DNA from 2 places in the Pseudomonas sp. LF020 genome. Region 1 is predicted to be linked to the other one. Evidence: riboswitches for the same ligand, from Rfam matches in the RefSeq annotation. Region 1 holds a riboswitch; the other holds the start of a gene.
What was found. Region 1 has a riboswitch for cobalamin ahead of ACU680_RS04975 (CbtB domain-containing protein). Riboswitches for the same ligand answer to the same signal wherever they lie in the genome.

Region 1 (4,412 bases):
GGCATCGAGCGCACCTTGCTCGAGCGCATTCCAGAGCTCAAAGGTGTGCGCGACGTGACTGACCACACGCAGAAAGAAAACGCCTATTACTAAGGTGTTCGCTGCGAACACGAAAAACGGCGCCCCGTGAGCGCCGTTTTTTTATGCCCGTACTTTGTGGTGAGGGGATTTATCCCCGATGAACTGCGCAGCAGTTCCATTTTTTTGGGCTGCTTCGCACCCCATCGGGGATAAATCCCCTCACCACAGGTTTTGAACCCAGCCACAAAAGTCATCTGACTCAGGGTCTGTAAAGGTGCGCATGCCCCGCGCGATACAACGATGACTCGCTAAACACCTCACTGCCCAGCACCCGTCCCACCAGAATCAACGCCGTGCGCCGAAACCCCTTGGCCTCCACCTTCGCGGCAATATCCTCCAGTGTCCCCACCACCCAATCCTGATCCGGCCATGTCGCCCGGTGGATCACCGCAATCGGGCAATCGGCGCCGTAATGCGGCAGCAATTCGGCGATGATCTTCTGCAGATGATTGACCCCCAGATGAATCGCCATGGTCGCGCCATGCTGCGCCAGACTGCTCAACTCCTCACCCGCCGGCATGGCAGTTTTATCGGCGTAGCGGGTCAGAATCACGCTCTGCGAAACGTCCGGCAGTGTCAGCTCGGCGCCGAGCAACGCCGCACACGCTGCGGTCGCGGTGACGCCGGGGATGATTTCGAACGGAATGTTCAGCTCACGCAGATAACGAATCTGCTCGCCAATCGCGCCATACAGACTCGGATCGCCGGAATGCACCCGCGCCACATCCTGGCCGTTGGCATGCGCGGTTTTGATCAGTTCGATGATCTGTTCCAGATGCAATTCGGCGCTGTTGACCACGGTTTCGGCCTGATGCCCCTCCAGCACCGCAGCCGGTACCAGCGAGCCTGCGTAGATGATTACCGGGCAGCTGCGGATCAGCCGCTGGCCTTTGACGGTGATCAATTCCGGGTCGCCGGGGCCGGCGCCGATGAAGTAGACAGTCATGCAGAAATCCTGTGAAAAACGGGGCAGGGCAACGCTTCAGATGAAGATTGCTCATGATCAAACAGGGGGATTATCCGGATTTTACGCAGCGCCGGCCAATGCCAGGGTCGCCTGAGCGTATTTTTGCCGGGAAATCAGCAATTTTGCCGGTGCCTGAATCAACTGCTCGGCAAGGGCCAGGGCGGCACTTTCCGCCACGCCGTAGCAGCCGGTGCGCTCATAGGCGATCTGCGAATGGTGGCTGAGTCGCTGCTGGTAACTGGCCAGTTCGTCGCTGCTGAAATACAACAGTGGTAACGCAAGTTGTGCGGCCAGTTCCTGCAAGCCCGGTTCATCGCGCTTCAAATCGATGCTGGCCAGGGCCTTGACCGCTTCCAGCTCGATGCGATGCGCCTGCAATGCCTGATCGAGTAACGCGCGCAGCGTGCTGGCCGGGCAGCCGCGCTGGCAGCCCAGGCCGACCACGAAGGTCGGCGCTGCGCGGTCATCGGTCATGCGTGGTATTGACCATCGCTTTTGCGGCGGAACAACCAGGCGCTGATCAGGCCCAGGGCCAGCCAGAACGCCACGTTGGTCAACTGCGAAGCGATTTTGAACTGGGCTTCCAGCGCTTCCGGAGCGAGCATCGAATGCACTTCCGGTTGTGGTGCGCCGATCACGTGCGGCATAGCCAGAATCGCCACGCCCAGCAGCTTCATCAACCAATGACGGCTGAACACGATCAGGGCCAGACCAACAGCGGTGGATGCGGCGGTGCCGATCCACCACATCTGCCGCGACGCCAGATCGGCTGCGGCTGTGCCCGGCAGTTCAGGCGGCAGGCCCAAGGTCGGCGCGAGCACGAAAGTTGCGTAACCGGCCAGACCCCAGAGCAGACCTTGTGAGGTTTTGGTCGGTGCCCGCAGGGTGTACAGGCCGGCGAGCATCAGGGCGAAACCGACCGCCACCACCAGATTGCCACCGGTGGTCGAGACCACGCGTTGCCAGCCGTCTTCCGGTTCCCAGGCTTCGGCGTCGTGAGTGTGCCCGGCCATGGCGCCGTCGGCATGTTGGTGAACGGCCACCGGTTCGGATTTCTCGAAGGTTTCGGCCTGCAGAATCAGTGGCGAGACCCAGAAACTTTGCAGCAAGGTCAGCAACAGGGCGGCCAGCAGCCCGGTGAAACCTGCGGTTTGCGCAATACGCTTGATCATGGCGGCAGGTCTCAGTGGCACGGGAACGCGGCGCTGTGGCGGGTATCGTGGGCGGCGTTGTGCACCGCTTCGATGTGCGAGAAACCGGCGAAGTAAACCAGGCTGGCGCCGAGGATCGACGCGACAATCGCGGCGGTCAGGCGTTGGCTCAAGGTGGCGGTGCTGGAGATTTTGTCGGTGTTGCTGCCGGTGCTGCTGATGATCGACATGGCGCTTCCCTCTGGAGTGTCAGCGGGTGAATAGAGCGCATGAAAACCCCTGCGGGTCAGGCACGCAGAGGTTCGAACAGCGCCCGCCCACCGCGGGTTTGTTATGTTCAGCGACGCAGCATGCGTGCTGTGTGTTGCGGGCCGGTCTCCGGGCTCACGAGGGGTTGGCGTCTGGCCGACCTGCAAGCATCACCTTCCCATGCCGCATTGGCACAGTGGATCTGACGCTTCGCTCGCTTACCGTTGCGGGGGCAGCACCGGACTGACATGGCTTTGAGTAAAGCACATGATTCACCGGTTTCCCGTTTCACCCTGTGAAGGGCACCCGTAACAAGTTGTGTAGGAGAGCATGGGTGGGGATTTGAGTCAATTGAATGGGTATGGGGGTATATCCGTTGCTGCGGTAACGGCTTCCTATGGTTCCGCCCTTACGGCGGGTCACTTTTGGCAAACGCCCCAAAAGTAACCAAAAGGTCTGTGCCCTGACGTTCGGCCCTCGCCTAGGCTCGGGTTCCTTCGCTGCGGGATTCATCCGGGGGGCAGCGCCTACGGTTTGCTTCGCTGCACCTCCTCTCGCTGTGTTTGGCTGCGCCAAACGGTCGCTGCGCTCCCACCCCCGGATAAACCCCTCCACTCAGCCTGCCGACGGGCCTTGAGATCAAAAGCTTTACTCGAGCTAACGCTCATCGTGTTGAGTGGGGCGGCTTTGCCGCATGGGTTGTGCGTTTTCTAAACTGTAGGAGCCAGCCTGCTGGCGATGGCGGCCTGACAGCCGACCAATCTCTATCTGAATACACCCAATCCCCTGTAGGAGCTGCCGAAGGCTGCGATCTTTTGATTTGCTTTGGCTTTGGCTTTGGCTTTGGCTTTGGCTTTGGCTTTGGCTTTGGCTTTGGCTTTGGCTCTTGATGTGGCTTTTGATCTTCAGCCCCTTCGGCAGGCCGAGCGTAGGTGTCCATCAGGGGGGAAGGCGCGCAGCGCCATGCGGCGAAGCCGCATACATCGAGAGGAGGTGCAGCGAAGCAAACCGGAGGCGATGCCCCCGGATGGACACCGTAGCGAGGGAACACTGAGCCTCAGCGAAGTGCCGTACGCCGGGGGAAGCCTTTTTGGTTACTTTTTCGGCGTTTGGAAAAAGTGACCCGCCGTAAGGGCGGAACCGTAATCAGCAACCCCCGCAGCAACGGATATGCCCCCAATCCAAAACAACCAAACCCCGTAACCCGGTGACTGGCAAAAGTGACCCGCCGTAAGGGCGGAACTCTAGGGAGGCCGTTACCGCAGCAACGGATATGCCCCCAATCCAACCATTGACCGGTCACCACCCGATGCGTAGCCTTGCACCTTCGAGGTTCTTCGGCCCACGCCGAAGCTAAGAAGGGAACGCGGTCAAAGCCGCGGCTGCCCCCGCAACTGTGAACGGTGAAGTTCGTTGCCACGCCACTGCCAGCTCAATCCACAGAGCCCGCGGGAAGGCGCAGCGAATGCCGGGCCCCGCGCCTGAACACCGTCAGCCAGGAGACCTGCCTCGTCACAGATTTCTCACTACAACCGGGCGGGGTGATCCGGTGGCGAATTCTTCCGCGCGCACGCTCGCAGCGGATCTCGTCCCGTATGCCCGCCACCTTGCCAAAGGGCATCCGATGAAAACACTGGCCAAACTCCCCGTCACCATCGTCACCGGTTTTCTCGGCTCGGGCAAAACCACCTTGCTGCGTCATATGCTCGACAACGCTCAGGGCCGCCGCATCGCGGTGATCGTCAACGAATTCGGCGAGCTGGGTATCGACGGTGAAATCCTCAAGCAATGCACCATCGGTTGCACCGAAGAAGAAGCCACCGGTCGCGTCTACGAACTGGCCAACGGCTGCCTGTGCTGCACGGTTCAGGAAGAGTTCTTCCCGGTGATGCGCGAACTGGTCGCCCGTCGCGGTGACCTCGATCACATACTGATCGAGACGTCCGGTCTGGCCCTGCCAAAAC
Region 2 (4,412 bases), on a different contig from region 1:
CGAGCAGGCTCACTCCTACAGTTGTTTCAGGTCAGGCAAAAGTTACTTGGCGGACGACACCCGCCACACCTTGTTCCCCACATCATCGGCCACCAGCAAACCACCTTGCTGGTCGATCACCACGCCTACCGGGCGACCCAAGGCGTTTTCGTCCTTGTCGAGGAAACCGGTCAGCACATCCACCGGTGCTCCGTTCGGCTTGCCGGCGGCGAACGGGACGAAAATCACTTTATAGCCACTGTGCGGTTTGCGGTTCCATGAGCCGTGCTGGCCGATGAACGCGCCTTCCTTGAACTGCGCCGGCAGGCTGTTGCCTTCGGCGAAGGTCAAGCCCAATGAAGCGGTATGCGGGCCGACGGCGTAGTCCGGGGCGATAGCCTTGGCCACCAGATCCAGATTCTGCGGCTTCACCCGCACATCCACGTGCTGTCCGTAATAGCTGAATGGCCAGCCGTAGAAGCCGCCGTCCTTGACCGAGGTGATGTAATCCGGCACCAGGTCGCTGCCGATCTCGTCACGCTCGTTGACCGCTGTCCACAACGCGCCACTGGTGGGCTCCCACGCCAGGCCGTTGGGGTTGCGGATGCCCGAGGCGAAGATCCGGTGATTGCCGGTGGCGCGATCGACTTCCCAGATCGCCGCGCGACCTTCTTCTTTATCCAGACCATTCTCGCCAACGTTGCTGTTCGAGCCGACGGTGACGTACAGCTTGCTGCCGTCCTTGCTGGCGATGACGTTTTTCGTCCAGTGATGGTTCAGCGTGCCGCCCGGCAGGTCGGTGACTTTGATCGGCTGGGTCTTGATCTCGGTCGCACCGGGTTCGTAGTGGAAGCGCAGCAGGCGATCGGTGTCGGCGACATACAAATCGTTGCCGACCAGGGTCATGCCGAACGGCGAGTTGAGGTTTTGCAAGAACACGGTGCGGGTCTCGGCCACGCCGTCGTGGTCGGCATCGCGCAACAGGGTGATGCGATTCGGGCTCGGCACGCCAGCGCCGGCCTTGCCCATGACTTTCTTCATCACCCAGCCACGAATGCCGCTGCTGTCGTCAGGCTTGGGTGGCGCGTTGGTTTCCGCCACCAGCACATCACCGTTGGGCAGCACGTAGAGCCAGCGCGGGTGATCGAGGCCTTCGGCGAATGCGGCCACTTGCGTGCCGGCCGCGGCGGTCGGTTTACCACCCGCAGGCCAGCCGATCGCCGGGGCGATGTTCACCGTCGGGATCAGGGTCTTGTTCGGTTCGGGCAGTTTCGGTGACGGGCCGGTGCCGTCGGAGACTTGCAGGCTGGAGGATTCACCACAGGCGGTGAGCCCTCCGGCGAGGGCGATGACGAGAGCGAGCTGGGACTTGCGCATTACTGATCTTCCCTATGAATGCATTGACCTAATCATAGAGAAGCACAGGCATGCGATGGTTCAACCGCTCAACCGCGGGCCTCTTTGAACAGCACGGCGATCCCCGGATGATAATTGCCCGCTTCGCTGCGCAATTTGCGGTAGGCGTAGGGGAAATACCAGGCCACTGCGCAGCAGTGTTCCTTTTGCAGGTCGTCGACCATGTCCTGCAGTTCTTCGGGGCTGGCGCTGTGCTGGACCTTTTGCGGGGCGACGAACAGGCAGCCGAGTTTGAGGTCGCTGGCAAAACTGATGCGTTTGGCCTCGCTGGTGATGTCCAGCAGGGCCTGGGTCAGATTGAGGTTGTTGACCCGCGGCCAGCGCTGGGTCGCCTGAAGGTAAGCGCGGTCCTCAGGCCCGGCAATGAACAGATCGGCGCGGGCATTGCGCTCGCCATCCTCGTTCTGCTTTCGGGTCGAGGTATTACAAAGGGTCACCAGCTCGGCCATCCATGCCGCCGCAGAGAGCAAGCCGAGATTGGCTTTCTCGTCATGCCAGTAAGGTGTGTCGTTGTCGCCGCGAATGGCGTTGTAGCGGTCGATACAGTCAAACCAGCGTTCGAGCATCGGCGCAGGAATTCCAGGCGCGGGTTGCTGATGATCATGCCTTGCATCGTCATCATCCTTATTGTTGTGATGGGCTTTTTCGAGAAAAGCATGGCTCTTTGATATCATTTGTATCAGTGTGGCACAAGAATGGCGCCAGATAATTGATCGACGGCAGTTATTCGCCCGACGGCCCCCTCTTTAATTGACGCTCCACCCCCAACCCTCTAACCTTCGCGGCTTGTTTCAGGTGCTCTGTGACGCGTGTCGACAGAGTGAAACAGGGAAGCCGGTGAGGGTTGTCTTCAGGTGAAGAACGATCACGATCCCGGCGCTGCCCCCGCAACGGTAAATGAGTGAAAACTGCGCCTTGAGCCACTGTGTCGACCGACGCGGGAAGGCGCGCAGTCAGGCGATTCGCCGCTCATGAGCCCGGAGACCGGCCTGATCCATTCAGCGGCATCACGGTGGGCGATGCCAGGCTTTTTGCCGTCTATTCTTGTGCCTGCCCGCCGTTATCCAGCCTCAACGGAGAGCTCCCCCATGACCGATTCCCCCGAGCGCGACGAACGCCATCTGGCGCGTATGCAGCGCAAAAAAGCCCTGATCGACGAGCGCATCGCCAATTCGCCTGACGAGTGCGGCCTGGTGCTGGTGCTGACCGGCAATGGCAAAGGCAAAAGCAGCTCGGCGTTCGGCATGCTCGCCCGCGCCATGGGCCACGGCATGCAGTGCGGCGTGGTGCAGTTCATCAAGGGCCGCAACAGCACTGGCGAAGAACTGTTCTTCCGCCGCTTCCCCGAGCAAGTGCGTTTTCACGTGATGGGCGAGGGTTTCACCTGGGAAACCCAGGATCGCCAACGTGATATCGCCGCCGCCGAAGCCGCGTGGGAAGTGTCCCGCGAGCTGCTGCGTGATCCGTCGATCGGCCTGGTGGTGCTGGACGAATTGAACATCGCCCTCAAGCACGGTTACCTCGATCTGGATCGAGTGCTCAGCGACCTGCAGGCGCGTCCGCCGATGCAACACGTAATCGTCACCGGTCGCGCGGCCAAGCCGGAAATGATCGAGATGGGCGATACCGTCACCGAAATGGGCATGCTCAAACACGCCTTCCAGGCTGGCATCAAAGCGCAGAAAGGCGTCGAACTTTGAATCAACCACGTCACTGCCCGGCGGTACTGATCGCCGCGCCGGCTTCCGGTCAGGGCAAGACCACCGTCACCGCCGCGCTCGCTCGCTTGCATCGCAATCAGGGGCGCAGGGTGTGCGTGTTCAAGTGCGGCCCGGACTTCCTCGACCCGATGATTCTCGAGCGCGCCAGCGGTGCGCCGGTGTATCAACTGGACATGTGGATGGTCGGCGAGCAGGAAAGCCGCCGTCTGTTATGGGAAGCCGCCGCCGAAGCCGATTTGATCCTGATCGAAGGCGTGATGGGCCTGTTCGACGGCACGCCGTCCAGCGCTGATCTGGCGCGGCATTTCGGTGTGCCGGTGCTCGGCGTGATCGACGGCACCGCCATGGCCCAGACCTTTGGCGCCCTGGCTTTGGGGCTGGCGCGTTATCAGCCGAACCTGCCGTTTGCCGGCGTGCTGGCCAACCGCGTCGGCACCTTGCGTCATGCGCAATTGCTCGAAGGCAGCCTCACCGAAGGCTTGCGCTGGTACGGCGCGCTGTCCCGGGAAACCGGGATTGAGTTGCCAAGCAGGCACCTCGGCCTGGTTCAGGCCAGCGAACTGAATGACCTCGACCTGCGTCTCGACGCCGCCGCCGAAGCCTTGGCCAGCAGTTGCGAGGTAGCGCTGCCACCGGCCGTGGCATTCGCCGCGCCTGAAGTGATCCCTGCCGAGCCGTTGCTCGACGGCGTGCGCATCGCCGTCGCTCGCGACGAAGCCTTTGCCTTCACCTACGGCGCCAGCCTCGACCTGCTGCGGGCGATGGGCGCCGAGTTGAGTTTCTTCTCGCCGATCCGCGACACCCGATTGCCCGAGGCCGACAGCCTGTATCTGCCCGGTGGTTATCCGGAATTGCACCACGTCGCGTTATCGCAAAACACCGCAATGCTCGATGCGATTCGTGCGCACCACACCGCCGGCAAACCATTGCTCGCCGAGTGCGGCGGCATGCTCTATCTGCTCGACGCGTTGACCGATGTCGACGGCACCCGCGCCGAGCTGGTCGGCCTGCTGCGCGGTGAGGCGGTGATGCAAAAACGTCTGGCGGCACTGGCACTGCAAGCGGTGGATCTGCCGGAAGGTTCGTTGCGCGGTCACACCTATCATCATTCCCTGACCAGCACCGAACTGACGCCGATTGCCCGGGGCATCAGCCCGAATGGCGGGCGCGGGGCGGAGGCGGTTTATCGGGAAGGGCGGATGACGGCGTCGTACGTGCATTTTTACTTTCCGTCGAATCCTACGGCGATTGCTGCATTGTTAGCGCCAGATCTCAAGGCCGCCTTCGCGAGCAAGC

Region 2: linked by a shared signal. The riboswitch ahead of cobO (cob(I)yrinic acid a,c-diamide adenosyltransferase) and the one ahead of ACU680_RS04975 (CbtB domain-containing protein) in region 1 are both predicted to bind cobalamin.

Annotation. Positions count from the first base shown of each region.
Region 1 covers NZ_JBRFIX010000002.1:188,554-192,965, forward strand. Annotated here, with positions in the region: gene nfuA (Fe-S biogenesis protein NfuA) at 1-93, shown strand, start outside; gene cobM (precorrin-4 C(11)-methyltransferase) at 281-1,027, opposite strand; gene ACU680_RS04965 (cobalamin biosynthesis protein) at 1,109-1,522, opposite strand; gene ACU680_RS04970 (CbtA family protein) at 1,519-2,220, opposite strand; gene ACU680_RS04975 (CbtB domain-containing protein) at 2,232-2,429, opposite strand; cobalamin riboswitch at 2,552-2,773, opposite strand; cobalamin riboswitch at 3,762-3,974, shown strand; gene cobW (cobalamin biosynthesis protein CobW) at 4,073-4,412, shown strand, end outside.
Region 2 covers NZ_JBRFIX010000017.1:12,909-17,320, reverse strand. Annotated here, with positions in the region: gene ACU680_RS26280 (PQQ-dependent sugar dehydrogenase) at 43-1,356, opposite strand; partial or broken gene ACU680_RS26275 (hypothetical protein) at 1,425-2,008, opposite strand; cobalamin riboswitch at 2,172-2,402, shown strand; gene cobO (cob(I)yrinic acid a,c-diamide adenosyltransferase) at 2,484-3,095, shown strand; gene ACU680_RS26265 (cobyrinic acid a,c-diamide synthase CobB) at 3,092-4,412, shown strand, end outside.